Regions from separate parts of the Micromonospora musae genome, predicted to be linked through region 2. Evidence: predicted binding sites of a transcription regulator. Region 2 holds the regulator's gene; the other holds the start of a gene.

Region 1 (10,920 bases), on a different contig from region 2:
CCGGCGTCGGTGGGGTGGATGCCGCTGATGCACTTGACCAGGGTCGACTTACCGGCGCCGTTGTCGCCGACGAGCGCGGTCACCTCGCCGGCGTGAGCGGCGAACGCGACGTCACGCAGGACCTGGACGGGACCGAAGCTCTTGTCGATCCCGCGTAGCTCCAGCAGGGGAGTTGCGGACACGGGGGGTCTCCTTCGGATGGACGGCGGATCTTCCTCGGCCCGTCCGGCGAGTGCCGCCCGGCACGGGAGGCGACTCCCGTGCCGGGCGGCGGTTGCGCCTCGGCGGGTGCGGCGTCAGGTCAGCTGATGCCGGCGTCGGCGCAGAGCTTCGCGTACGCCTCGGTGCAGACCTCGTCCTTGGTCACGTAGCCGTCGGCGATGACGTCCTTGACGGTCTCCTTGTAGATCGCCTTCGGGGTCAGCAGCACGGACGGGACGTCCCGGCCGCCCTCCGGGTCCTTCACCGTCTGGCCGGTCTCCTTCCGCTCACCCTTGGCGAGCCCGATGGCCAGGTCGGAGGCGGCCTTCGCCTCCTCCTTCACCGCCTTGTAGACGGTCATGCACTGGTCGCCGGCGAGGATGTTCTGCAGGCCCTCGGGGGTGGCGTCCTGGCCGGTGACCGGGACCCGACCGTTGAGCTTGTTCTTCTTCAGGATGGAGATGGCCGCGTTGCCCAGCCCGTCGTTCGCGGCGAGCACGCCGTCGATCTTGCCGCCGGTCTTGGTGAGCTGCTGCTCGAAGATCGTGGCGGCCTGGGCGTTGTCCCAGTCCGGCACGGCGTCGTCGGCGGCCTTCGTGTACTCCTTCGAGTCGAACTTCGGCTTGAGCACCGAGTCGTACCCGCTCTTGAAGAGGGTGGCGTTGTTGTCGGTCGGCGAGCCGTTGAGGTAGGCGACCGCGGGGCTCTTCACGTTCTTGTCGGTGAGGCACTTGACCAGGCCCTCGCCCTGGAGCTTGCCGACGGCCACGTTGTCGAAGCTGACGTAGTACTCCGCCGAGCCGCCGAGGGTGAGCCGGTCGTAGTCGATGGTCGCCACACCCTGGGACTTCGCCTTGTCGAGTACGGCCTTGCCGGTCCCGGAGTCGAGGTTGACGATCATCAGCACGGTCACGCCGCTGGTGATCATCTGGTCGGCGATGGTCTGGAACTGGGTCTTGTCGCCCTGGGCGTTCTGGATGTCGTACTGGACGTCGGCGGCCTTGAAGGCCTCCTCCAGGAACTTGCGGTCGGCGCCCTCCCAGCGGGCGGAGGACTTGCTGTCCGGCAGGATCACGCCGATCTTCGGGGTCTGGCCGGAGCCGGCCTGGTCGTTCCCGCCGGAGTCGTCGCCGCAGGCGGCCAAGCTACCCGTCGCCAGCAGGCCCACGGTGGCGAAGGTGAGGAGCCCTTTACGCATGTTCAGGGTCCTTTCGGAGGGTGGGGGAAGGTGTTGTTTTGTTGTGCCCGGCAACGTATGGCGGTTGTGAGGCCGCACACAAGAGAGCCGATGGGGCGTTTTTGTTGGGGGCAGTAACAATTCAGCAACGCGCCCCTCACCCTGCGGTCACCCAGGCGCAAGCCGCCGGTGGCGCGGTCGGTCGCCGGCACGCGATCGGCGCGGCCCGGGAACGCTCAGCCGGCGGCGAGCGGCGCGGTGTCGGCGTCGGTCAACGCCACCAGGTCAGCCGGCGTGAGCTGGAGCTGAAGCCCGCGACGGCCCGCCGAGACGTAGATCGTCGGAAAGGTCAGCGCGGACGAGTCGAGCACGGTCGGCAGCCGCTTGCGCTGGCCGAGCGGGCTGATGCCGCCCCGGACGTAGCCGGTGGCCCGCTCGGCGGCCGCCCGGTCGGCGAGCGTGGCCCGCTTGCCGCCGACCGCCGCGGCGAGCGCCTTCAGGTCCAGCTCCCCGGTGACCGGCACCACCGCCACGGCGAGCGCCCCGTCGACCACGGTGACCAGGGTCTTGAACACCCGCTCCGGGGGTACGCCGAGCGCGGCCGCGACCAGCGCGCCGTAGTTCGGCGCGTCCGGACTCACGTCGTACGGGTGGGTGCTGTGCGCGACCCTCCGCTTCGTCAACAGCGCCGTCGCCGGTGTGCCCTGTCCCGCCACGATCGGAAATCTAGCCCCGCACCGGTTGGCAGACCAGCACGGTCGGCGCGCCGGCGACCCGGGTGAGCACGAGGCTCGCCGCCGCGTCGCCGGCCAGCCGCAGGTCCCGCCGCAGCTGCTCCGGGGTGAGCGCCGAGCCACGCTTGAGGATCTCCACCCGGCCCACACCCCGCTCCCGCAGGAGCGCGCGCAGCCGCTTCAGCGAGAACGGCAGCACGTCGGTGATCTCCAGGCAGCGGGCGTACGGTCCCGGCGTCGGCTCGTCGGCGTAGAGGTAGGCGATGGCGGGATCGGCGAGGGTGGCGTCCAACTCGTCGGCGAGCTCGGCGACCAGGTGCGCGCGTACGACCGCCGGATCGGGGTCGTGCAGGAACCGGCGTACCGGGCCGACCTCCGCCTCCCGATCCCCGGCGCCCGTCAGCCGGTTGCCCGGGTGTCCTTCCTGCGCACTCAGCAGGGTGGCTCGGCGGGGGACCTCGGCCAGTTCGCCGCACCAGAGAGCCGCCTCGACCAGGTCGCCGTCGACGCTGACCCACTCCGCCTCGGCGCCCGCGGGGATCAGGCCGTGATCGATCCCGGGGGCGACCTTCACCACCGTCCGGGGCACCCGTTCGGCGAGCCGCGTCACGAAGTCCCAGGGCGGTGAGTAGGCGTTCGGATCGAAGATCCGCCGGCCGGTGCCGCCGGCCCGCCGAGCCGGGTCGCAGAAGACCGCCTCCACCCGGTCCACGTCGAACTTCGTCGCGTCACCGCACTCCACCGTGAAGAGGTCGGCCACGCCGGCCGCCTCGGCGTTGGCGGCGGCCATCGCGGCGGTCAGCGGGTCGGCCTCCACCCCGTACACCCGGATGCCGGCTCGGGCGGCAGCGAGCGCGTCCGCGCCCAGCCCGCAACCGAGGTCGGCCAGCGTGCGTACCCCGGCGGCCCGCAGCCGCGCCGCGCGCCGCGCGGCCACCACGCCCCGGGTCGCCTGTTCGAGGCCGGCGCGGGTGAGGAACATCCCGGCGGCCGCCGCCCCGAACTTGGCCGTCGCCCGGCGGCGCAGCTCGACCTGGGTCAGCGCCGCCGCGGCGAGCCCGGCGGGCACCCCGGCCGCGCGGAGGGCGGATGCGGCGGCCAGCGGGTCGCCGGCGCTCACCCGGGCCGCCGCGTCGAGCGCGGCGACTCCCTCGGCGGTACGCAGGGCGGCCAGCTGATCGAGATCCACCCGGTCATTGTGGTGGTCGACCTCGACGCGCCGCCCGGTGGGTTGGCACTCTCCTTGACGGAGTGCTAGCCACGGAATAACCTGCGATTAGCACTCTCAACCTGAGGGTGCCAGCTCCCGGGTCGATCCGACCCGAGCGCTGAACGCCAGGCGGACCGGCACCCGCGACGACGGCCCCGCCCGGTGGCATGTGGCAGATTGACGCTGGTCGGCCCAGTCGACCAGCACAGGAACCAGTACCCCAGGAGGGTATGCCCGTGACTACCGCGACCAAGGTTGCGATCAAGCCGCTCGAGGACCGGATCGTGGTCCAGGCGAACGAGGCTGAGACCACCACGGCGTCGGGCATCGTGATCCCCGACACCGCCAAGGAGAAGCCGCAGGAGGGCACTGTCCTCGCTGTCGGCCCGGGCCGGATCGACGACAAGGGCAACCGCGTCCCGATCGACGTCAAGGTCGGCGACACCGTCCTCTACTCGAAGTACGGCGGCACCGAGGTCAAGTACGCCGGCGAGGAGTACCTGGTGCTCTCCGCCCGCGACGTCCTCGCGGTCATCGAGAAGTAAGCAACCGATCAGTGTCGTTGCCCCGGTCCGGTTCGCCGGGCCGGGGCAGCGCCGCTTGAAGGGACATTGATGGCGAAGATCCTGAGCTTCTCGGACGACGCCCGACACCTGCTCGAGCACGGTGTCAACGCCCTCGCGGACGCGGTGAAGGTCACCCTCGGCCCGCGCGGGCGCAACGTCGTCCTGGACAAGAAGTTTGGTGCGCCCACGATCACCAACGATGGTGTGACCATCGCCAAGGAGATCGAGCTCACCAACCCGTACGAGAACCTCGGCGCGCAGCTGGTCAAGGAGGTGGCGACCAAGACCAACGACGTCGCCGGCGACGGGACCACCACCGCGACCGTGCTGGCCCAGGCGATGGTTCGCGAGGGCCTGCGCAACGTGGCGGCCGGGGCCAACCCGACCGGCCTGAAGCGCGGCATCGACGCGGCGAGCGCCAAGGTCTCCGAGGCGCTGCTGGGCCGGGCCGTGGAGGTGGCCGGCAAGGAGGCGATCGCGCACGTCGCGACGGTCTCCGCGCAGGACGCCACGATCGGCGACATGATCGCCGGGGCGATGGAGAAGGTCGGCCGCGACGGTGTCATCACCGTCGAGGAGGGCTCCACCCTCGCCACCGAGCTGGAAGTGACCGAGGGTCTGCAGTTCGACAAGGGTTTCGTCTCGCCGCACTTCGTCACCGACGCGGAGTCGCAGGAGGCGGTCCTCGAGGACGCCTACATCCTCATCACCACGCAGAAGATCTCGGCGATCGAGGAGCTGCTGCCGCTGCTGGAGAAGGTCCTCCAGAACAGCAAGCCGCTGCTGATCATCGCCGAGGACGTCGAGGGCCAGGCGCTCTCGACGCTGGTGGTCAACTCCATCCGCAAGACCCTGAAGGTCTGCGCGGTGAAGGCCCCCGGCTTCGGTGACCGCCGCAAGGCGATGCTGCAGGACATGGCGATCCTGACCGGTGCCGAGTTGGTCGCCCCGGAACTGGGCTACAAGCTCGACCAGGTCGGCCTGGATGTGCTGGGCTCCGCCCGGCGCGTCGTGGTCGACAAGGACAACACCACGATCGTCGACGGCGGCGGCCAGTCCGCCGACGTCGCGGACCGGGTGGCCCAGATCCGCAAGGAGATCGAGGCCTCGGACTCCGAGTGGGACCGGGAGAAGCTCGCCGAGCGACTGGCGAAGCTCTCCGGCGGCATCGCCGTCATCAAGGCCGGCGGCGCGACCGAGGTCGAGATGAAGGAGCGCAAGCACCGCATCGAGGACGCCATCGCCGCGACCAAGGCCGCGGTCGAGGAGGGTACGGTGCCCGGCGGTGGCGCCGCCCTGGCGCAGATCCTGCCGGCGCTCGCCGACGACCTCGGCCTCACCGGTGACGAGAAGGTCGGCGTCTCGATCGTCCGCAAGGCGCTCGTCGAGCCGCTGCGCTGGATCGCCGAGAACGCCGGTCACGACGGCTACGTGGTGGTGCAGAAGGTCGCCGCCGCCGAGTGGGGCAACGGCCTGAACGCCGCCACCGGCGAGTACGTCGACCTGGGCAAGTCTGGCATCCTGGACCCGGTGAAGGTGACCCGCAACGCGGTCGCCAACGCCGCTTCCATCGCCGGCCTGCTGCTCACCACGGAGAGCCTCGTGGTGGAGAAGCCGGCCGAGCCGGAGCCGGCTGCCGCCGGCGGTCACGGCCACTCGCACGGCCACGGCCACCAGCACGGCCCGGGCTTCTGACCCACGTCGTACGCCCGGTCGGGGCACACCGTCAGCCGACGGTGTGCCCCGACGCGTTCGTGGCGGTGGTTACCGAACGCTGACGTCACTACCGGCCGGCCCGGTCGATCGGAAACACTGGGCCGATGAGCACCACCACCCGCCGGTTCGCCGCGCTCGCCGGGATCACCTCCGCCGCCGTGGCGATCGGCGTCGCCGAAGTGGTCGCCGTGTTGACCGGCCCCCGCTCCGCGCCGCTGGTCGCGGTGGGCGCAGTGGTCGTCGACACGGTTCCGGAGCCGCTCAAGCAGTTCGCCATCGACGTCTTCGGCCGGCACGACAAGCTCGCCCTGCTCATCGGCACGGCCGTGCTGCTGGCCGGCTTCGCCGCGCTGCTCGGCGTGCTCGCCGTACGCCGCCTCGCGATCGGCCTCGCGGGGGTCGCCGCCTTCGGGGCGCTCGGGGTGGCCGCCGCCCTGACCCGGCCCGGCGCGGACCTCGTCGACGCGCTGCCGTCGCTGGTCGGCGGCGGTTTCGGGGCGCTGGTGCTCTGGGCGTTCATCGCCGGCCCGCTGGAGCTGAATCCCTGGCCGTGGAGCCCGCCCGGCGACCAGCTTCCGCCGCCCGGACCCGCGGCGGCGCGGAGCGCCGATCCCGTGGCGGCGGCGCCCGCGACGCGGGAGCGGACCGTGGCCGCGGACGCGCCGCTGGAGCGGACCGATCCGGAGTCCCGGCGGCGGTTCCTGACCGGCACCGGTGCGCTGCTCGGCGCGGCGGCGGTGGCCGGGTTCGGCGGGCGGTGGTTGGCGGGCCGGCGTGGGGTGTCGGCGGCCCGGGAGGCCGTCGTGCTCCCCGCCCCGGCGTCCCCCGCCCCCGCGGTGCCCGCCGGAGCCGACCTGTCCCTGACCCAGCTCGCCCCGTACGTCAGCTCGAACTTCGGTTTCTACCGGATCGACACCGCGCTGGTGGTGCCCCAGGTCGACCCGGAGACCTGGCAGTTACGCATCCACGGTCGGGTCCGCAATCCGATCACGCTGAGCTTCGCCGACCTGCTCGCCCGGCCGCTGGTGGAGCGGTACGTCACCCTCGCCTGTGTCTCCAACGAGGTCGGCGGCGACCTGATCGGCAACGCCCGGTGGCTCGGCGTGCCGATCCGGGAGCTGCTCGACGAGGTCGAGCCGGAGGAGGGCGCCGACCAGGTCGTCGGGCGGTCGGTCGACGGTTGGACCTGCGGCACCCCGACGGCGCTGCTGCGCGACGGGCGGGACGCGTTGCTGGCGGTGGGGATGAACGGCGAGCCGCTGCCCGTGGAGCACGGCTTCCCCGTCCGGATGGTCGTGCCGGGCCTCTACGGCTACGTGTCGGCCTGCAAGTGGGTGACCGAGCTGGAGTTGACCAGCTTCTCGGACTTCGACGCGTACTGGGTGCCGCGGGGCTGGTCGCCGGAGGGGCCGATCAAGACCCAGTCGCGGATCGACACGCCGCGCCCGCGCAATCGGCTGACCGCCGGGCCGGTGACGGTGGCCGGGGTGGCCTGGGCGCAGCACCGCGGCATCCGTCGGGTCGAGGTACGCGTCGACGACGGCCCCTGGCAGGAGGCGGAGCTGGCTCCGGCGGTCTCCGTGGACACCTGGGTGCAGTGGTCGTGGCGGTGGGCGGCCACGCCGGGGGAGCACCGGCTCCAGGTGCGGGCCACCGACGCCACCGGTCGGACGCAGACCGACCGCCGGCAGGACGTCGTCCCGGACGGCGCCACCGGCTGGCACACCGTCCGGGTCACCGTCCGCCCCGCCGCCTGATCGACGCGAACGACGGCGCCGCGCCCCGGGTAGGGACGCGGCGCCGACGTTCGATGTGGGGCCGGGGGTGAGAGGTCAGGCGACCTTGCGTTGGGTGGGCACGGCGCCGCCGGGCGCGGGGGCGATGCTCTCGGCCGACTTGTGCGGGCGGCCCAGGCGGGCTTCCAGCCGGGCGACATCGACCCGGGTGTGCCGGCGGTCGGCCAGGTCCTCCCAGCCGGTGGCGAGCAGCCGCAGCCGCTCGGATTCGCTGAAACCGCCCCAGACGCCGTACGGCTCGCGCACCGCCAGCGCGTGCGCGGCGCACTCCGCCCGTACCGGGCAGGCGCGGCAGACCGCCTTCGCCCCGGATTCCCGGCGCAGTCGGGACGAGCCCCGTTCGCCGTCCGGGTGGAAGAACTGGGCACTGTCGCGTCCCCGGCAGGAGCCGAGCCGCTGCCAGTCCCAGAGATCGACGATGGGTCCGGGCAGTCTACGTACGTTCGACATCAGCACCCCTCCTCCCTCGCGGCACCGCGAGAATCTTCGTGGCCGGCCTCCGGGCGGCGGTCCGCACAGGCGCACCGATCCCGGCCTGGCACTCCCGTACCCGAACGCCTCAGAACTCACACGTGTGTGATCCAAAACCTTTAACGGTTTGCCGCATATGCCCCTTCTGTCGGAAAAGTTCGAAGGATTGCCGGGAACCCCCTCCCGGACCGACCCGCTCATGGTCTGCTCGTTGGCGGAGAGGAGACCCCACAGTGCGTACGGTTCTTGTCTGCGTCCGGACACCACTTGCGGCGCAACACCTGACCTCCGCGGCAGCCCGCCTCGGACTGTCCGCGGTCGTTCGTACCGCCGTCTCCGATCCCGAGGTGATGCTGCGGCTCGCCGAACGGCAACCCGACGTGGTGCTCGCCGACACGGCGCTCACCCGCCCCGACAGCGCCGGCTTCGTCCGCCGGGTGCTGGCCCGCGCGCCGCAGGCCGCCGTGCTGCTCTTCGGCGCCGAGGAGTCCGAGGCCGCCGCCGCGACCATCAGCGCCGGAGCCCGGGGCCTCATCCAGGGCGCCGACCACGATCTCACCAGCGCGGTCGCCAAGGCCCTGCTGCTGCTCTCCGCGCCCGGCCGGGCGGCCCGGCACCGGGTCAACGACCCCGCGCGGGACACCGCGGCGGTCGGCGGGACGAGCCGCTCCGCGCCCGCCGGTCGTTCCGGCGGCGACCCGGCCGCTGGCTGGTCGGCGGGGCCGGCGGAGGGGCCGAACGGTGGGCCCTCCGTGGTGCCGGTGCAACGCGGCGACGACGGGCCGGAGGGCAACGGCGGTGAGCCCGAGGGCACGCCCAAGGACGGGCAGCGACCAACGCCGAACGCCCGCGCCGCGCGTGCGTCCGTCGGGCTGACCGAGCGCGAGCTCCAGGTGCTGCTCGGCATGGCGGAGGGCAAGAGCAACGCCGAGATCGGGCGGGAGCTGTTCGTCTCGGAGGACACCGTCAAGACGCACGCGCGTCGGCTCTTCCGTAAGTTGGGCGCCCGGGACCGGGCCCACGCCGTGGCCGCCGGCTTCCGCGCCGGACTGGTGGCCTGAGCCCCGCCGCATTGGCGGCGTGCGCGGCGCTGGGCTGGTGGTTCGAGCAGCGCCGGGCTGGCGGTGCGCGCTGCGCCTGGCTGGTGGTCCGTGCCGCGCTGGGGCCGATGCTCTGAACCTTGCGGGGCTGGCGGTGCGCGCTGCGCCCGGCTGGTGACCCTGGGGCCCAATGCAAACCCTTGCGGCGACGCTTCAGAGCTGATGTCGCAAAGGAGTCGCCGGCGGACGCGGTAGCTGATCTGTCAGACGGTTGCCCGGCTTCCCGAAAGGCTGTACGGCCCCCGCACCGCTCGCAATCACCGGTGGGAACGATCGGTGAGCTTGTTCAACGGGATCGCCGACGGCGCGCCCGGCCGCTGATATCGCCGGTGGTAGCGGGCCGCTGGTGTCGCCGGTGGCGGCCGTGATGCTGTTGTCGCCGGTGGGCGAAGGTGGCCGCTGGGGTCGCCTTTGGGTTCGTCAAGGGATAGCCGATGGCGGCAGTGGCTGCTGAAATCGCCGGTGGCAGTGGCAGTGGCAGTGGCAGTGGCAGTGGCAGTGGCAGTGGCAGTGGCAGTGGCAGTGGCAGTGGCAGTGGCGGCGGCGGTGGCGGTGGCGGCTGGTATCGGTGGTGACGGCAGTGGTCGGCCGATGTCGCAGATGATTCAGCTCTAAAGCGTGCCCGAGGGGGATCCGCTGCCGCGGAGGTGGCGCAACCGGGTTCGCGCTCGTGCGGCGGGCCCGATGCCACGCGAAGCACAGGCCGCGCGGGGCCGGTTCATCTACCGGGCCGGCGGTCTACTACCTCGGCCGTCGGGATGTTCCACGCCGGCGGCCCGGCCACGATTGCGGCCCGAGGCCACCGCTTACATCTCGAACCGCCCAAACTACCCCAGACAGGCCGACCAGGCCCGGCCTGCCCCGCACCCGAATCGGACGTCGCGGCACGTTGACCCCAGCCGCGCTCGTGATCGACTCGGGTTCCTTGAAGTCGGGCCATTACGCGGCCGGGACACCCCGACATCAAGGAAACCGAGTCGGACCCCAGCACGACCAGCACCGGCGTCGGCGCTTCGGCGGCGGTCGGGCTCCTGACGCCGGTCGGCCTTCAGCGGAGGTCGGGCTCCTCGCGTCCGTTCCCCTCGCGCCCGGGCTCCTCGTCGTTGCCGCCGGTCAGCGTGTCGTGCACGCCGTCGGCGTAGCCCCGGGCGTACTCCCAGGTCACGTAGTGGTCCGGGTCGGGGTCGTAGGCCGGCTCGTGCACGCGGGGACGGCCCGAGCTGAGCAGGTGGCGCAGGTTACCCCGGAGCAGGTCCCAGTCGAAGTAGTGCGGCTCGCGGCAGTCCTCGCACTCGATCACCAGACCGCGCACGCCCACCGGGGCCAGCAGAGCCTGGTAGATCTCCAGGTCGGCGAGATCCTCCAGCACGTCCTGCCGCTCGACGTCGGTCAGTGCGTCCAGCGGTGCGTCGTCGCCCGGGTCGTGCAGGCCGGCTGCCGGATCGGCCGGGTCGCCGTTGAACGGGTCGATGGGCTCGTCGTGCACCTCCTCACCGTAGACCCAACGCCGCGACGACGCCCGCCCCCGCACCTGCGCGGACCGGCCCGGCGCGACGAGGGCCAGCTCAGCCGGATGGGTACGATGGAGCGACGCGCCGCGTGCGGCGCTCCTCCGGTGCTCGCCGCGCCACCTCGCTGAAGCCCGTTCGACCAGCTCAGGGGAGCAATCGTGGAAATTTCGCCCAGCACCGATCTTCCGGCCGGCGCCGATCACGGCGAGCTGGGCGGCCACCTGCCAGAGCTGCCCGCCGGCTCGGCCCGGGTGGTACCCCTCGGCCTCACCTTCGACGACGTACTGCTCCAGCCCGGCGAGTCGGACGTGGTGCCGAGCCGGGTGAACACCGTCACCCGGTTGACCCGCAACGTCACGCTCTCCGTGCCGCTGCTCTCCAGCGCGATGGACACGGTGACCGAGGCGCGCATGGCGATCGCGATGGCCCGGCAGGGCG
Region 2 (10,920 bases):
ACAGCTCGGTCATGAAGGGTCAGAAGACGGTCGAGAAGGCTACCGCCGACGCGGCCGCGGAGATGGAAAGCATCCTCAACGCCAAGTGACCACGCTGACCGACGCTCCGGAGACGTCCGCCGCGCGGGAGACCCCCGCGCGGCGGCGTCGGCCGGTCGACCGCCTCCCGTACCTGCTGCTCCTACCCTGCCTGGTCGTCATCGGCGGGCTGCTGCTCTGGCCGCTCGGCCAGGTGGTGGCCATGTCGTTCCACCGGCTCAACAACGTCCGGCAGCTGCGCGGGGACCGGGAGTGGCCCTGGATCGGGCTCGAGAACTACACCCAGATCCTGGGGGATCCGTTCTTCCTCACGGTGCTGCGCAACACCGTGCTCTTCGCGGCGGCGAACGTGGTGCTCACCATGATCCTGGGCACCCTGGTCGGCCTGTTGCTCAACCGGCTCGGCCGCAGGATGGCCACCTTCGTGGCCAGCTGCGTGATGCTCGCCTGGGCGACCCCGGCGCTGACCGGCACGATCGTCTGGAAGTGGATCTTCGACGACACCAGCGGGCTGGTCACCTGGCTCTTCAACGCGCTGCCGGACGGGCTGTCACAGGCGCTCTTCGGGCGCAGCGACTGGACCGGCTACGGCTGGTTCAACTCCCCGCTGCTCTTCTTCTCGATCCTGACCCTCGTCGTGGTCTGGCACTCGTTCCCGTTCATCGCGGTGAGTGTCCTGGCCGGGCTGAAGAGCGTACCGAGTGAGCTGCACGAGGCGGCCCGGGTCGACGGGGCCAACCCCTGGCGGGTCTTCTGGCGGATCACGTTTCCGCTGCTGCGCCCCGTCTTCGGGATCCTCATCGTGCTCTCCACGATCTGGGACTTCAAGGTCTTCACCCAGCAGTTCGTGCTGGCCGGCGGCACCCAGGACCGGTCGACGTTCATGCTCTCCATCTACTCGTACGCGGAGGCCTTCTCGCCCCCGCCGAAGTACGGGCTCGGCGCGGCCATCGCGGTGATCCTCACCGTGATCCTGCTCGTGGTGACCGGCCTCTACGTACGGATGGTGCTCAAGCAGGAGGACGAGTTGTGAAGCGCGTCGCGCTCAACGGCGCCGGGCTGCTGGTGGCGCTCTTCGCGGCCTTCCCGGTCTACTGGATGATCGCCACGTCGTTGAAGCCCAGCCGGGACATCTTCTCCGCCACCCCGCAGCCGGTGCCGACGCATCCGACGCTGGAGCACTACCGGGAGATCCTGACCGGCAACCTGATCCCCGGGGTCACCTTCGCCGACTTCTTCCTCAACAGCGCCCTGGTCGCGGTCGCCACCGTGGTGCTCAGCGGCCTCGTCGCGCTGCTGGCGGCGACCGCCGTGGCCCGGTTCCGGTTCCGGCTGCGGACCAGCTTCCTGATCATGCTGCTCGTGGTGCAGATGATCCCGTTGGAGGCGCTGGTCATTCCGCTCTTCCTGATGATCCAGCGGCTCGGGCTCTACAACACGCTGCCCAGCCTGATCCTCACCTACCTGGGCTTCTCGCTGCCGTTCGCGGTCTGGATGCTGCGTGGCTTCGTGGCCGCGGTGCCGAAGGAGCTGGAGGAGGCCGCCGCCATCGACGGGGCCAGCCGCGTGCAGACGTTCCGGCGGATCCTCTTCCCACTGGTCGCCCCCGGACTGGTCGCCACCAGCATCTTCTCCTTCATCACCGCGTGGAACGAGCTGATCTTCGCGCTCACCTTCATCAACGACCAGGATCGGTACACCCTGCCGGTGGCCATGACGTTCTTCTTCGGGCGGGACGACACGGCCTGGGGGCCGGTGATGGCGGCGTCCACCCTCTTCACCCTGCCGGTGATCGTCTTCTTCCTGCTGGTGCAGCGGCGGATGGTCTCCGGGCTGGTGGCCGGAGCCGTCAAGGGCTGAACCCTCGGCACCGGCTCGCACACCGGGACGGCGGTTAGGCTGACCGCCATGACGGGCAGAGTGGCATCGGTGAACGTCGGGGCGGCCACCGTGGCGGAGTGGGCGGGCGACGAGAGCGGTCGCAGCGGTATCGACAAGCGGCCGGTCGACGGCCCGGTGCTGTTCCGGGTCGACGGCGTGACCGGCGACTTCATCGGCGAGCGGGCCGTGCACGGCGGCCCCGACCAGGCGGTCTACGCGTACGCGGAGGAGGACGCGGCCTGGTGGGCGGGGGAGCTGGGCCGGCCGGTCGGGCCGGGCGGCCTGGGCGAGAACCTCACCACCTCCGGGGTGGACGTGACCGGGGCGGTGATCGGTGAACAGTGGCTGATCGGGTCGGCGCTGCTCGAGGTGACGAAGCCGCGTACGCCGTGCCGCACGTTCGCCGGTTTCTGGGGGCTGCCGGATCTGATCAAACGGTTCACCGTGCGGGCGCTGCCCGGGGCGTACCTGCGGGTGCTTCGCGCGGGGGAGGTCGGCGCGGGTGATCCCGTCCAGGTGGTGGAGCGGCCCGCGCACGGGGTGACCATCGGCGAGGTGTTCCGGGCGCTCAACCTGGAGCCGGAGCTGCTGCCGCGGCTGCTGGACGTGGCCGAGCTGCCGGAGAAGACCCGGGAGAAGGTGCGCCGCCGGGTCGCCGGACGGGCCTGACCGGGGGCGGTCGCCGGGCGGCCCGGGCCGGCGTGGTCGCCGGACGGGCCTGACGGGGTGGCCCCGGCTGCCGGCCCCGAGCCGGGTGTGCGGAAGGGCCCCCTGCTCCACCCGGAGCAGGGGGCCCTTCTCAACGGTTCAGCGGAGCCAGGGGATCTTGCGGTCGAGGAGGTTGCGCTCCTTGAGCTCCTTGCGCAGCGGGATCTCGTCGTCGACGTAGCCGTCCCAGTTGATGCCCCAGTAGTTCGCGGTGTGGGTGCCCTCACCGCAGAGCTGGCGCTGCACGGGCGTGCGGTTGGCCCACCACTGGCTGTCCTGGTCGATGTGCAGCTCGTCCAGCGGGCGGATCCACCGGTAGGTGTAGCCCACGAAGAGCATCTTGCGGGTGATGTTCGACAGGTTCGTCGACCGGGAGTGCCACTGGCGGCGGTCGAAGATGAACGCGTCGCCCGGGTTGGCGGTGATCTCCACCGTGCCCTCCGGGTCGGGGTTGTGCACCGTCACGTCGTCCGGGCGGGGCAGCGAGTTCCACAGGTGGCTGCCGGGGATGACCTTCGTCGCGCCGCGTCCGGTCTCCGAGAGGTCGGAGAGCACGTAGGCGACCTTCAGCGAGAACATCGGCCGCGGCAGGTTCGGGTCCATCGTCTCCGGGTCGGAGTTCTGCCGGTACCCGTCCTGGTGCCAGCCCCAGTACGGCTTCTCCGGCTCCAGCGCCGGCGGGGTCACGTCCAGGTGGTTGTGGTGGGAGTAGAGGTTCCACCCGGCCAGGCCCCACATGTACGGGAAGGCGATCGGGTGGGTGAGCAGGTCGCCGAAGAGCTCGTCCCGGTCGAGGAAGCCCAGCAGGTGCAGGGTGCCGTCCTTCTTGGTGTTGCCCTTCGCCTTCTCCTCGGCGTAGACGCGGTCGACCGCCTCCTCGAGCGCTGCCCGGTGCTCCTCGGTCAGGACGTTGCGCAGCAGCAGGAAGCCCTGCTCCTGGAACTCCTTGCGGTCTACGTCACTGATCGGTTCGTAACCGGTGCGGCCGTCGTAGTCGAACGCCACGTCGTACCCCTCCCCATGAGGCGAAACATTCTCTGGCACAGGGCGCCGATCGTAACGCGGTCACCCGTGAGCCGGGAGGGGCGGAAGGCGGTGATTTGCCGGATCGCGGACCATGGGGAGTGGGCCGATCACGGAGCGTGGCGATCGCAAGGTCAAAGCGGCGATTTGGGTAGTTTGCCGGATTGTGCGATAACCGACGGTAGAGAAGTCGGGATCGGCTCAACCCTCGGCGAAGACCTCGGCGACCACCCGGGCGCCGGCGTCCGAACTCCCGGACACCTCGACCCACTTGCCGTCGCGGGCGGTCCACTCCAGGTCCTCGAACCGGACGCGTTTCACCCCGTGGTCCTGGGCGTGCGAGACGAGCCAGTGCGCGTACCGCCAGCCGTCCCGCTGGCCGGTCGCGGCCAGGGTGAGCCCGGTCAGCTCCGCCGGCGCGGCGCTGCCGACCACGCCCCAGTCCAGCTCCAGGCTCCGGGTCAGCGCCGCCGCCGCGGCCGCGCCCCGCATCACCGGCGTACGCCCCACCGAGCAGGCCACCGCCCGCGTCGCGTCACCGAGCAGGGCCCGGCTCAGCACCTCCGACTCGTCGGCCCACTTCTGGTACGCCTCCGGGAAGGCGGAGCGCTGCACCCGCTGGGCGGCGTCGGTGATCCGCATCCCCTCCCAGCCGCGCACCTTCTTCAACGCCCCGTAGAACCGTTTCGCCGCGTACCGCGGGTCGCTGATCTGGGTCGGCTTGCCCCAGCCCTGGCTGGGCCGCTGCTGGAACAGGCCGATCGAGTCCCGGTCGCCGTTCGGGAGGTTGCGCAGGCCGGACTCCTGGTAGGCGGTGGCCAGCGCCACCACCACACCCCGCTCCGGCATGCCCAGCTGCGCGCCGATCGCCGCGATGGTCGCCGCGTTGGCCATCTGGTCGGCGTCGAGCACCACCCGACCGTCGGCCTGCACGGTGCAGGACTGGTTGGCCAGGGGCAGGCGCAGCTCGCTGCCGAGCTGTCGGAGGAGGACCAGGACACCCACCACGGCGAGCAGTACGAGGACGACGCCACCCGCCACCACGGTCCGAGTTCGCACCCACACCCCCAGTTCGACAGTTCGACAAGCGTACGTCCCCCGTAGCCCCGCGTGGGCCGTCCGAGCGGTTTCCGGCCCGTCCGCCCCGAAGCGGTGCCGCCGTCCCGGAGCACGTCGGCGCTCGCGTTCCCGCTCCGACCGGCCTCTCACCCGCCGGTCGCGGCGGCGCTCGCCTAGCCCGCGGAATCCTCCTCGAGCGCGGCCACCCAGCGGGGCGACCGCTTCTCCCGGAACGCCAGCACGCCCTCCCGCCCCTCCTCCGAGAGGAAGTAGCCGGTCGACAACGCGCCCAGCTCGGCGGCCTCGGCGCGCAGCTCCGTGGCCGGGGGCCGGCGCAGCAGCCCCTTGGCCCCGGCGAGCGCCGCCGGCGCGCCCCGGACCAGCGAGTCGCAGTACCGCTCGACCGCGCCGTCCAGCTCCTCGGCCGGCACCGCGGCGGTGACCAGACCGATCTCGGCGGCGCGCCGGCCGTCGAACGTGTCCCCGGTCAGGTAGAGCTCCGCCGCCGCCCGCGGAGACAGGCGGGGCAGCACGGTCGCCGAGATCACCGCGGGGATCACCCCGATCCGCACCTCGGTGAAGGCGAACGTGGCCTCCTCGGCGCAGACCGCCAGATCGGCGGCGGCGATCAGCCCCAGGCCACCGGCGCGGGCCGGCCCGGCCACCCGGGCCACCACCGGCTTCGGGCACTCCCAGACCGCCGCCAGCACGTCGCCGAGCATCCCGGCCGGCACCGACCCGCTGGCGTAGGCGGCGGCGGTCTCCTTGAGGTCCGCGCCCGAGCAGAAGACCGGCCCGGCGTGGTCGAGCACGACGACCCGAACCCCGTCGTCGGCGACCGCGTCGGCCAGGCCGGCGAGCAGCTGCGTCATCAGCGGGGTGGAGAGCGCGTTGCGGTTGTGCGGGCTGTCCAGGGTGAGGGTGGTCACCCCGCGGGCCGTGGCGACCCGCACGAGCGCGTCGGGAGAGGTCATGCCGGGCACACTAGTGGCCATGCCCGGCGTCCTTCCAGATGGCGAACCCGTACCGGCGGACGGTTCGCTGCCCGCCACCGCGACCCGCGAGGTCGGCGCGCGGGGCTTCGGCGTCTACGTCCACGTGCCGTTCTGCGCCAGCCGCTGCGGCTACTGCGACTTCAACACGTACACCTCCGCCGAACTCGGCGGCGGCGCCACCCGCGAGGGGTACGCCGACACCGTGCTGGCCGAGCTGCGGCTCGCCGCCCGGGTGCTCGGCGACGGCCCGCCCCGGCAGGTCGACACCGTCTTCGTGGGCGGGGGCACCCCGACCCTGCTGCCCGCCGACGACCTGGCCCGGATCCTGGACGCCGTCGACCGCACCTGGGGGCTCGCCGCCGACGCGGAGGTGACCACCGAGGCCAACCCGGAGTCGGTCACGCCCGAGTCGCTGAAGGCGCTGCGGGCCGCCGGTTACACCCGGATCTCGCTGGGCATGCAGTCCGCCGCGCCCGGCGTGCTGGCGATCCTGGACCGTCGGCACAGCGCCGGCCGGGCCACCGCCGCCGCCGCCGAGGCGCGGGACGCCGGATTCGACCACGTGAACCTCGACCTGATCTACGGCACGCCGGGCGAGCGGGCCGAGGACTTCGCCCGCTCGCTGGACGAGGTGATCGCCGCCGGCGCCGACCACGTCAGCGCGTACGCCCTGATCGTGGAGGACGGCACGCGGCTCGCCGCCCGGATGCGCCGCGGGGAGCTGCCGTACCCCGACGACGACGTGGCCGCGGACCGTTACCTGGCCGCGGAGGAGGCGCTCGGCGCGGCCGGCTTCTCCTGGTACGAGGTCTCCAACTGGGCCCGCACCCCGGCCGCCCGCTGCCGCCACAACTTGCTCTACTGGGCCGGCGGGGACTGGTGGGGGCTCGGCCCGGGGGCGCACAGCCACGTGGGTGGGGTGCGCTGGTGGAACGTCAAGCACCCGTCTACGTACGCCCAGCGCCTCGCCGAGGGACGGTCACCGGGGCTGGCCCGGGAGGTGCTCGGCACGGACGAGGCGCACATGGAGGACGTGATGCTGCGGCTGCGCCTCGCCAGCGGGCTGCCGCTCGACGTGCTGGACGGCACGGGGCGGGCCGGCGCCGATCGGGCGCTCGCCGCCGGTCTGCTGGCCCCGGACGAGTACGCGGCCGGCCGCGCCGTACTCACCCTGCGTGGCCGGCTGCTCGCCGACGCCGTCGTCCGGGACCTGCTGCCGTAGGCCGAAGGCCCGGCCGGTGTCCGGCCGGGCCCGGAGGTGGACCGGGGCGGCCGACCGGACGTCGGCCGGCCGGGGTCACTTGATGAAGCTCGCGGACATCGGATAGCGGTAGGCGTTGCCCTCGTTGGCCTTCATGCCGGCGATCACCCCGAACGCGATCTGGATCACCACGACGGCCACGCTGGGCAGGAAGAGCAGGCACCAGCTGACGAAGAGCAGCACGAAGGCGATGCCGGACCAGAGGATCTGGAAGTTCAGCGCCGCCAACGCCTGCGCCCGTACGGCCGGGGACTGCTGCCCGCGCGCCAGGTAGGCGATGAGCGGGGCGACGAAGCCGAGCGGCCCGAAGCTGATCAGCGCGCCGAGCGCCCCGCCGAAGTGGGCGACCAGCGCCCACGTCTTGTCCTCGTTGCTGGCGTAGCCGGCCGGCGGGCCGTAGCCGCCTCCGGTCGGATATCCGGCACCGGGCGGGTAGCCACCCGGCGGGGGATAGCCGCCCGACGGGGGTTGGCCGCCGCTGGGCGGCGGATAGCCACCGGGCGGGGGATAGCCGGCTGGTCCGGGTGACCCGGACAGTGGTGCGGTGGGCTCGTCCGGGGCGGACGGGCCGGGAGCTGCCGGCGGCGGGGTCGGATCCGGGTGGTCGCCGGGGTCAGCCGCGCCGGGAGGGCGAGGTGGTTCAGTCATGAACGTCACGGTAGGGGGCGGCAACAATGACGCGCCAGAGCGGCGTCGTCGGGTGGTTCCGGCCGGCGGGCCGAGCGCCGGTGGGCGGCCGGAGGGCCCCGGGGTGGGCGGAGACCGCACCCGTGGTCCGTCCTTGATCATCGCGCTGCCGGGTCTGCCGACGTAGACTGGCACTCGCTACAGTCGAGTGCCAGGAATGTCGCGGGTGGTGTGGAACACCGGCGGCCGATGCGCGTAGGAGGTGGGGAGGATGGGTCTCGACGACCGCAAGCTCGCCGTGCTCCGCGCCATTGTCGAGGACTACGTCGCCACGCAGGAGCCGGTCGGCAGTCGGGCGTTGGTCGAGCGGCACCAGCTCGGGGTCTCCCCGGCGACCGTCCGCAACGACATGGCGGTCCTCGAGGAGGAGGGTTACATCCGGCAGCCGCACACCAGCGCCGGCCGGGTGCCCACCGACCGCGGCTACCGCCTCTTCGTGGACCGGCTCTCCCGGGTCAAGCCGCTCAGCCCGGCCGAGCGGCGGGCGATCGAGCGCTTCCTGCTCGGCGCCGTCGACCTGGACGACGTGGTGCACCGCACGGTCCGCCTGCTGGCCCAGCTGACCCGGCAGGTCGCCGTCGTGCAGTATCCGAGCCTCGCCCGCTCGTCCGTCCGGCACCTGGAGCTGGTGCCGATCTCCACCACCCGGCTGATGCTGGTCATGATCGCCGACACCGGGCGGGTCGAGCAGCGGCTCGTGGAGATGCCCGGCCCGATCCCCGCCGACGACGTCACCGACCTGCGCCGCCTGGTCAACGAGAAGCTCGTCGACACCCGGCTGTCGGAGACCCCGCCGCTGGTGCAGGCGCTGGTCGACGAGGTCGGTCCCGACCTGCGTCCGGCCATGGCCACCCTCGCCAGCGTGCTGCTGGAGACGCTGGTCGAGCGGCACGAGGAGCGGATAGCGCTGGCCGGCACGGCGAACCTCACCCGCGGTGGCCTGCTCGACTTCCAGGGCTCGCTGCGACCGATCCTCGAGGCCCTCGAGGAGGAGGTCGTCCTGCTGAAGCTGATCGGCGAGGTCGAGGAGAGCACGATGCGGGTGCGCATCGGTGACGAGAACGAGATCGACAACCTCCGCGCCGCGTCGGTGGTGAGCACCGGCTACGGCCCGAATTCGATGATCGTCGGTGGCCTCGGCGTGCTGGGGCCGACCCGGATGGACTACCCCAGCACCATCGCCACCGTGCGGGCCGTGGCACGCTACGTGGGCGATCTGCTGGCCCAGAACTAGAGCAGTAACCGTCCGGCCGGTTCCGGCCGGCGCAACGCGACCGAACATGAGGACACGGAACGCAGTGGCCAGGGACTACTACGGCATTCTCGGTGTGAACCGGGACGCCTCCGACGACGAGATCAAGCGCGCCTACCGCAAGCTGGCGCGCCAGTTCCACCCGGACGTCAATCCGGATCCGGAGGCGCAGGAGAAGTTCAAGGACATCAACGCCGCGTACGAGGTCCTCTCGGACGACCGGAAACGGCAGATCGTCGACCTCGGCGGCGACCCGCTCGCCCCGGGCGGCGGGGGCGCCGGTGGCCCGGGCGGCCCCGGTGGAGCCGGACCGTTCGTCGGCTTCCAGGACATCATGGACGCCTTCTTCGGCGGTGCGGCCGGTGGCTCCCGGGGGCCCCGGCCACGGACCCGGCCGGGCGCCGACGCGATCCTCCGCCTCGAGCTGGACCTGCACGAGACGGCGTTCGGCGTCGAGGCGCCGATAACCGTCGACACCGCCGTGCTCTGCACCACCTGCTCGGGCGCGGGCACCGCCGCCGGCACCCACCTCGCCACCTGCGAGGCGTGCGGTGGTCGGGGCGAGGTGCAGTCGGTGCAGCGCACCTTCCTCGGCCAGGTGGTCTCCGCTCGCCCGTGCACCGTCTGCCAGGGCTACGGCACCACCATTCCGCACCCCTGCCCGACCTGCGCCGGCGACGGTCGGGTGCGTACCCGCCGCTCGCTCACGGTGAAGATCCCGGCCGGTGTCGAGGACGGCATGCGGATCCGCCTGGCCCAGCAGGGCGAGGTCGGCCCCGGCGGCGGCACCGCCGGCGACCTCTACGTGGAGATCCACGAGCGCCCGCACGACGTCTACTCCCGCAAGGGCGACGACCTGCACTGCCGGGTCACCGTGCCGATGACCGCGGCGGCGCTCGGCACCCGGCTGACCATCAAGACGCTGGACAGCGAGGAGACGGTCGACGTCAAGGCCGGCACCCAGCCGGCCAGCACGCTGCGGCTGCGCGCCCGGGGCGTGCCACACCTGCGCGGCACCGGCCGGGGTGACCTCTACGTGCACCTGGACGTACGTACGCCGAGCAAGCTCGACGCCGACCAGGAGCGGATGCTGCGGGAGTTCGCCAAGACCCGGGGCGAAGAGGTGGCCGAGCTGAGCAAGCAGGGCGGCTTCTTCTCCCGGATGCGCGACGCCTTCAACGGTCACGCCTGAGCCGACGGCTTGCCGTCCCGGCCGGGTGCCGGGGAGGTTAGCCTGTTGACCGTGTCCGCCCCGCTCTTCCTGGTCGAGTCGCTGCCCACCACTGACACGCTGACCCTCGGTGGCCCCGAGGGTCACCACGCCGCCACCGTGCAGCGGTTGCGGGTGGGCGAGGAGCTGCTGCTCGCCGACGGTCAGGGCGGTACCGCCACCGCCGTGGTCACGGCGGTCGGTCGGGGCAGCCTGGAGCTCGAGCTGACCGCACGGGGGTACGTCGACGCCTCCGTCCCGCGACTGGTCGTGGTGCAGGGCATCGCCAAGGGCGATCGCGGCGAGCTGGCCGTACAGGCGATGACCGAGGTCGGGGTGGACGAGATCGTGCCCTGGGCGGCGTCCCGCTCGGTGGCGCAGTGGCGCGGTGACCGGGGCGTACGGGCCCGGGAGAAGTGGGTGGCGACCGCCCGGGAGGCGGCCAAGCAGGCCCGCCGCCCGTGGCTGCCGGTGGTGGCCGGGTCGCCGGACGAGTCGACCGGCCGGGTCGCCGGGCGTCTCGCCGGGTCGGCCGCCGCGTTCGTGCTGCACGAGGAGGCCACCGACCGGCTCACCACCGTGGAGCTTCCCGACGCCGGCGAGATCGTGCTGGTCGTCGGCCCCGAGGGGGGAATCACGGCGGACGAGGTGGACGCGTTCGTCGCCGTGGGGGCCCGCCCCGTACGCCTCGGCCCCGCGGTCCTGCGCACCTCGACGGCGGGCGTCGCCGCCCTCACCGTCCTCGCCACCCGCCTCTCCCGCTGGTGAGTCCCCGCGATCGGTGATCCGAACCGGGGTTCGGCGC

Evidence for each region. Region 2 encodes HrcA, which represses chaperone genes, less so after heat shock. Its sites were predicted from a motif close to GGTTNGCACNCTCNNNNNGAGNGTGCNAACC; they were not measured.
Region 1: the regulator HrcA is predicted to act here: its motif matches at 3,387-3,417, upstream of groES (co-chaperone GroES).

Annotation. Positions count from the first base shown of each region.
Region 1 is NZ_RAZS01000006.1:21,604-32,523, forward strand. Features, by position in the region: gene D7147_RS17575 (ATP-binding cassette domain-containing protein) at 1-182, opposite strand, end outside; gene D7147_RS17580 (sugar ABC transporter substrate-binding protein) at 302-1,399, opposite strand; gene ybaK (Cys-tRNA(Pro) deacylase) at 1,615-2,094, opposite strand; gene D7147_RS17590 (THUMP-like domain-containing protein) at 2,105-3,301, opposite strand; gene groES (co-chaperone GroES) at 3,553-3,867, shown strand; gene groL (chaperonin GroEL) at 3,937-5,583, shown strand; gene D7147_RS17605 (molybdopterin-dependent oxidoreductase) at 5,709-7,361, shown strand; gene D7147_RS17610 (WhiB family transcriptional regulator) at 7,437-7,850, opposite strand; gene D7147_RS17615 (response regulator transcription factor) at 8,105-8,932, shown strand; gene D7147_RS17625 (DUF5319 domain-containing protein) at 10,020-10,457, opposite strand; gene guaB (IMP dehydrogenase) at 10,641-10,920, shown strand, end outside.
Region 2 is NZ_RAZS01000005.1:536,019-546,938, reverse strand. Features, by position in the region: gene D7147_RS17270 (sugar ABC transporter substrate-binding protein) at 1-89, shown strand, start outside; gene D7147_RS17265 (carbohydrate ABC transporter permease) at 86-1,072, shown strand; gene D7147_RS17260 (carbohydrate ABC transporter permease) at 1,069-1,899, shown strand; gene D7147_RS17255 (MOSC domain-containing protein) at 1,948-2,589, shown strand; gene D7147_RS17250 (phytanoyl-CoA dioxygenase family protein) at 2,728-3,672, opposite strand; gene D7147_RS17245 (hypothetical protein) at 3,853-4,716, opposite strand; gene D7147_RS17240 (enoyl-CoA hydratase family protein) at 4,884-5,684, opposite strand; gene hemW (radical SAM family heme chaperone HemW) at 5,704-6,927, shown strand; gene D7147_RS17230 (DUF4870 domain-containing protein) at 7,003-7,614, opposite strand; gene hrcA (heat-inducible transcriptional repressor HrcA) at 7,865-8,887, shown strand; gene dnaJ (molecular chaperone DnaJ) at 8,952-10,097, shown strand; gene D7147_RS17215 (16S rRNA (uracil(1498)-N(3))-methyltransferase) at 10,149-10,883, shown strand.